2 linked regions of the Rubinisphaera italica genome follow. The protein of the gene in region 1 interacts with the protein of each later gene in a pairwise test. Links are inferred from orthologs where the notes say so. Each region holds a gene or a part of one and is shown in the gene's direction. Other genes may lie near its edges.

Region 1 (3,202 bases):
GGGGCTAACAACGATGACAAATCTGGGGAAACTAATCTCGACTGGAGCTGGGACGATGATGGCCCTGAATTGGTTTTTAATGCGGAAGGTTTCGGGCGTGGTTACGCCAGTGTCTCGATTGTCGATGGGATACTTTACACAACCGGGAATGTGGATGGTGGCGAAGGAGATGGACAAGCTGTCATCGCAGCCGATGCCTCAACAGGATCAATCATGTGGACAACCTTTCTGACCGAAGGAAATCCAGAACACAGTTATCCCGGTTCCCGCTGCACTCCAACTTACGACAATGGCAAACTGTATGTTGTGGCTTCTTCTGGAAAAATTGCCTGTCTGGATGCCAATACCGGTAAGAAAGTCTGGGAAAAAGACTTTAAATCAGAATGGAACGGCAAGATGATGTCCGGCTGGGGATATTCAGAATCTCCATTGGTCGATGGTGATCATGTCCTTTGCACTCCCGGTGGTGACGAAGCGATGATTGTCTGTCTGAACAAAAAAGACGGCTCCGAAGTCTGGCGATCCGCTGTCCCTGAATTTACGGAACCAGAGTTGGAAAAAACCGAAGGGAAAGATGGAGCTGGCTATTCTTCAATTGTTGTTTCTAACGGAGCGGGCGTCAAACAATACGTGCAGTTGATCGGGCGGGGCGTTGTTGGAGTTCGGGCTTCAGACGGTAAATTTCTCTGGGGTTACAATCAGGTCGCAAACGAGGTTGCCAACATTCCGACTTCAATTGCTCAAGGTGACTACGTGTTTGCCACCTCAAGTTACGGTGGTGGTGGTTCTGTATTGCTCCACTTGAAAAAGGATGGAGACGGCGTGTCAGCGGATCCTGTCTACTGGCTTGAAAAACGGACATTCAACAATCATCACGGAGGAATGGTTTTGCAGGATGGTTATTTATTCGGCGGCCACAATCAAAACCAGGGCTTCCCAACCTGCCTGAAGTTCGATACGGGAGAAATCGTCTGGGGTGGCGATGGGCTTCGCGGAGAAGGCAAAGGCTCAGCGGCTATTCTGTATGTTGATGGCAAAATCATTTTTCGCTATCAGGATGGTCTTGTGGCCATCATCGAAGCGACTCCCACTGACTACAAAGTGGTCAATACGTTTGTGCCGGTTTATCAGGAAGATAAAAGCTGGGCGCATCCCGTGGTTGTCGATGGCAAACTTTATCTGCGTGAGCAGGATCGCCTGATGTGCTATCAGCTCAAGAAGTAATTATTTGACAGAAATCCGCAGCCGCACACATTTTTTTGCGTGCGGCTCCTTTTTTATCGGCTCTCATAAAGATTTTCAAAATGAACGCTCGGATGAAATCTCTGCTGGGTAAGCGTCCTTTAATTGCCCCTTCAATGCTGAAGTGTGATTTTGCCAATTTGCATACAGATATCGCTCGGCTCGAAGCAGCGAATGCCCCCCTGCTCCACATGGATGTGATGGATGGACATTTCGTTCCGAATCTCTCCTATGGAGCACTCGTCATTGAGAAGATTCGCAAATGTACCGACTTACCATTCGATGCTCATCTGATGATCAGCGATCCTGAAAAATACTATCAGGACTATGTAAACGCCGGATGCGATGCAATCACCATTCACATCGAAGCCGTTCCTGAACCGGGAGAATTGCTGGAAAAAATTCGAGCGTCAGGGTGTTCTCCGGGCCTCGTTCTAAACCCCGATACACCTGTCGAGGCAATCAAGCCTTGGATCTCAGCCTGTGATCTGGTGCTCGTGATGAGCGTAAATCCGGGTTTTGGGGGACAGAAATTCATGCCAGTAGCATTAGATAAACTCTCTGCCATCAAAGAGTTACTGCGAGACGATCAGTTTCTCTCTATTGACGGTGGCGTCGCATTGGACACAATAGGGGAATGTGCACAGCATGGGGCAAATTTATTCGTCTGTGGAAGTTCGATCTTCGATAAGGACGATTATTCTGAGGCGGTTTCGGGTTTATTAGCTGAAATCAATATCAAAACTCGATAGACTGTGCCGTTTGGATTCCGATGCAAAATTGCATTTGAATGTATCCGTCAGGAACGAAGAGGTTCCAGGCAATTATTTCGCTAATTCACGGTTGGTGTATGTGCAAAATCTTTCTGGTTCGTCCCGGACAAACCGATTACGATTCCCAGCACAGAGTTCAAGGCTCTTTGAACCTGCCTCTCAATGAGGGTGGATTTCGAGAAGTTGAAACCTTGATCGAGTCGCTGGCAGATCAGGAAATCGATCTGATTCTTTCAGGCCCTAACGAACCTTCTCATAGCACTGCTGAAATCATCTCCGAAAAACTGGATGTCCCTTTTAAGTCCTCTGAACTTTTACGGAATGTCAGCCAGGGAATCTGGGAAGGTTTAGAAGTCGATGAAGTGAAGCGCAAATACCCAACTGTTTACCGTCACTGGGAAGATGCGCCTCTGGAAGTCGCCATTCCCAATGCCGAACCAATTGAAGCAGCAGTGAAACGTGTCATCAAGTTAATGAAACAATATGGGCGGAAAGATAAACACATTCTTATTGTCGCCCCTGAACCGCTGGCGACTTTAATCGCCTGTAATGTCGAAGGCCGAAAGGTCTGCCTGCATCATCAGCCTCAGGACATTAAACGCTGCAAACTGCAGAAACTGCACCGAGCTTAGAATGCCCAGAGATGTGTGGCCAGTGTAAGATTGGTGTAATTAAGAAAACACTCAACCCTAAACAATCAACCCTCAAGCAACCAAAGTATTTCGATGACTGACGAAGAGCCGAATTCAAATGACCGTCCTGCGAAACGAGGCGTTCCTGAGGGATTGTGGCTGAAATGTCCTGAATGTCAGGCCACGGTTTTCCGTAAACAGGTCGATCGATTACTTGGTATCTGTCCTGAATGCGATCATCACTTCAAAGTCGGAGCACGAGCCCGACTCGAACAACTGCTCGATGTCGGCAGTTTTGAGGAGTGGATGACCGAGATGCACTCGGTCGACCCGCTCGGCTTTGTCGATTCCCGTCCCTACAAAGACCGACTGAAATCCGAACAAAAAAAGACCGGCATGGTCGATGCCTGTATAGCCGGGCGTGGTTACCTGCGTGGGCGTCCTGTAGTGATTGCTGTGACAGATCCCGATTTCATCATGGGTAGTATGGGATCTGTTGTGGGAGAAAAACTGACTCGGGCGACTGAAAAAGCGACCGAACTTCGACTACCATTG
Region 2 (3,224 bases), 3.6 Mb from region 1 along the record:
TGTTCGCCACATAAGACGAACGAAAAGACGACCTCTGCCAAGCAACGGCAGTATATGCTCGACTTTGCGACCGCTGGAATCCCGGAATTTGTGGTCGATTCTCGCGAAATCAAGAAGGGCGAAGTCTGTTATTCAGTCGACACGCTGACCGAACTCCGAGCCGAATTCCCAGATGACGAACTCTTTTTTCTCATCGGAGCCGACTCACTCAACGACTTTCCAACTTGGCGAGATCCCGAGAAAATCGCTGAACTGGCCACCATCGCGGCTGTCAATCGGGGCCAGATGAGCGAAGCGGAGATCGATGAGATGTGCCTGCAACTGCCGGATTCCGTGAGAAAATCGGTGCAGATCATTCAAATGCCGGGCATAGAAATCTCCGCCAGTATGATGCGGGATCGAGCTTCGAAAAATCTCTCTATCCGTTTCCTTACACCCAGACCGGTTGAGCGGTATATTACAGAGCAGAAGTTGTATCAGATTTCTGCAGAGTAAATAGTCACCGAGTGGCGGGGGCGCCTCGAAGAGAACCCCCCGAATTTTAACGTCCGGGGGCTTCCGCTAAGCGGAGCGCCCCCGCCACCCAGTCTGATTTCTCGAACACAATTCCTTTTCTAACCGCTCCTGAATTGATTATGCGAAACAAAATCACTCAAATCCTGAACCTGCTGACATTCATTTTTCTGATCGGAATTGTTCCGTCAACCGCCTGGGCGCACCCCGGTCACGGTCAGCCGGAAACTCAATCAACCATTTGGCACTACCTATCTGAGCCGATGCACATCGCCCCGGCACTGGGTGTGATCGCCATGGCGATCTGGATGGTTGTTCGATTTTTCGCAACAAATTCCGACAAAAATCAACACTAAGACATACGTTGGAATCAGTTGGATTTCCCGATTTCCGCCCACCTTGCGTGGATGTTTCGGGCAAAGCGTGGTAAAACGCAATCGGTTCACGTACGAAATATGGGTTCATTGCAAGTCAGGCATTACTGGCTTCAGCAATTCTAGACCCCTCAACAATAAACCCTCAACATTCAACAAATCATAAAGAGGTCACGATCATGGGATTGGCAATTTCTGGAGTTTTCGCACGTCAAATTTTGGATAGCCGTGGAAATCCAACCGTTGAGGTCGACATCGAACTCGAAGATGGCACCCTCGGCCGGGCCGCTGTTCCAAGTGGAGCCAGTACCGGAACTCACGAAGCCTGCGAATTGCGGGATGGCGACAAATCAGTTTATCTCGGCAAGAGCGTTTTGAATGCCGTCCAGAATGTGAACGGCGAAATTGCCGATCTGCTTTACGATATGGATGTGACCGAACAGGTTGCTCTTGATAAAGCAATGATCGATGCCGACGGCACCGAAAACAAATCTCGACTGGGAGCTAATGCGATTCTGGCTTGCTCAATGGCTGCCGCTCACGCTGCCGCCCGATCTTGCGAATTGCCATTGTTCCGCTACATCGGCGGACCAGCCGCGACTGTTCTGCCAGCTCCAATGATGAACATCATTAACGGTGGCGAACACGCCAACAACGGAATCGGCATCCAGGAATTCATGGTCATGCCTCTCGGCTTCTCCTGCTTTTCGGACGCTTTGCGAGCCGGTGCAGAAATTTTCCACGCTCTGAAAAAAGTCCTCGCCGACAAAGGGATGAGCACTGCCGTTGGTGATGAAGGGGGCTTTGCTCCAGACCTGCCGAACTCTCAGGAAGCGATTGAAGTCATTTTGACCGCCATCGAAAAGGCCGGATACAAGCCGGGCGAGCAGATCAAAATCGCTCTCGACTGTGCCGCTTCTGAATTTTATGACGACAAGAAGAAGCAATACAACCTCGAAGGCACCTCTTACGACTCCGCAGGATTCGTCGAATTGCTGGCCAGTTGGGTCAACAAATATCCAATTTGCTCGGTCGAAGATGGCTGCGGCGAAGATGATTGGGATGGCTGGAAGCAGCTGACCGAAGCTGTCGGCGACAAATGTCAGCTTGTCGGCGACGACCTGTTCGTAACCAATTCCAAGAGATTGCAACGCGGAATTGATGAGAACATCGCCAACAGTATCCTCGTCAAAGTGAACCAGATCGGCACCCTGACCGAAACCATCGAAGCGGTCAACCTGGCTTATCGCAACAAATACACAGCGGTCATGAGCCATCGTTCCGGCGAAACCGAAGACACAACCATCGCCGATTTGGCCGTCGCACTGGGAACTGGACAGATCAAAACCGGTTCTGCCAGCCGAACAGACCGGATCGCGAAGTACAATCAGTTACTGCGAATCGAAGAAATCCTGGGTCATACCGCTCAGTACGGTGGCACGATTTCGTAGGTGATTTGAATAGAAAATCGGGTAGCCCAGATAGCTCCGCTATCTGGGTGGACGAAGTCCACAAGAGGCCTTCAGTTTGATGTTGAGTTAATCCAGAACTTCGTGCGGGGCTACCCACGATTCGAAAAAGATATTCGCATGACTGTATCAATTGATACATCAAGCAGCACTAATTCAGTTTAGTGCTGCTTTTTTTGCGCCACGAATCACATATTCAGAGATCATTAACTAGATTCTCAAATTGTAATTCGTGTACAAACTTGACTGAGTTGTATACAAACGATACCTTCCTCGCGTTGTATAAATCAGTGTTAATTTGGGGGGTTCTCATGTCAATCCGTATGGAATGCAAGCATTGCTTTCGACCTCTTAAGGCGAAAGATTCGGCGGCTGGAAAGAAAATACAATGTCCCGGATGCGATACAATCCTCAAAGTCCCGCGGCCTCGTCGACGCAAAAATGAAGAGGATGAATTCGCCGACGCACTGAACTCTATCGATAGTCACAAGGACTATGCTCCGATCTCCGATGAGTTGCCTCCTGCTCGACGCTCCCGCGGGAAATCCAGTTCGAAAAAATCCAGGGATTATGGTGCTCCTGTATCATCTCAACTCGCCTCTCTGGTAATTGGGGGGTTTATGTTATTTGAATTAGTCATCTATGTGATCCGCCGCAATCTGGGAGCGTGATTCAACATTAATAAGAAAACAGAGAACCAAGATGAATGACTGTATGCTGCTTTTCGCTCAGGCAAAGCCCATCAACCTAGCCCTAATATTCGGCATCTTATTATTTGTACTGGCATTGTTTGCTCTGGTGACGCTTCCAATTTGGACCATTATTCTTCGAGCGTCGCTGAAGTGGTTTGCGGGTTTGGATGTCGGCT

What was found.
Region 2: the proteins of rpe (region 1) and eno interact in binary tests that used the Escherichia coli proteins (3 or more experiments, as listed by UniProt). The link is inferred for Rubinisphaera italica from one-to-one orthologs.

What each region holds. Positions count from the first base shown.
Region 1 is NZ_SJPG01000001.1:3,640,403-3,643,604, forward strand. The notes cover bases 283-3,155. They hold rpe (ribulose-phosphate 3-epimerase), read left to right. Parts: upstream 283-1,316; coding sequence 1,317-1,994; downstream 1,995-3,155. Other genes in these bases: Pan54_RS13550 (PQQ-binding-like beta-propeller repeat protein), read left to right, coding at 283-1,224; Pan54_RS13560 (histidine phosphatase family protein), read left to right, coding at 2,093-2,647; accD (acetyl-CoA carboxylase, carboxyltransferase subunit beta), read left to right, coding at 2,741-3,155. Also shown: more of Pan54_RS13550, read left to right, coding at 1-282; more of accD, read left to right, coding at 3,156-3,202. UniProt on the Escherichia coli protein: Catalyzes the reversible epimerization of D-ribulose 5-phosphate to D-xylulose 5-phosphate.
Region 2 is NZ_SJPG01000001.1:22,446-25,669, reverse strand. Bases 308-3,202 are described here. They hold eno (phosphopyruvate hydratase), read left to right. Parts: upstream 308-1,066; coding sequence 1,067-2,338; downstream 2,339-3,202. Other genes in these bases: Pan54_RS00100 (hypothetical protein), read left to right, coding at 3,059-3,202; Pan54_RS00105 (hypothetical protein), read left to right, coding at 2,668-3,027; Pan54_RS00115 (hypothetical protein), read left to right, coding at 636-869; nadD (nicotinate-nucleotide adenylyltransferase), read left to right, coding at 308-495. Outside these bases: more of nadD, read left to right, coding at 1-307; more of Pan54_RS00100, read left to right, coding at 3,203-3,224. UniProt on the Escherichia coli protein: Catalyzes the reversible conversion of 2-phosphoglycerate (2-PG) into phosphoenolpyruvate (PEP). It is essential for the degradation of carbohydrates via glycolysis.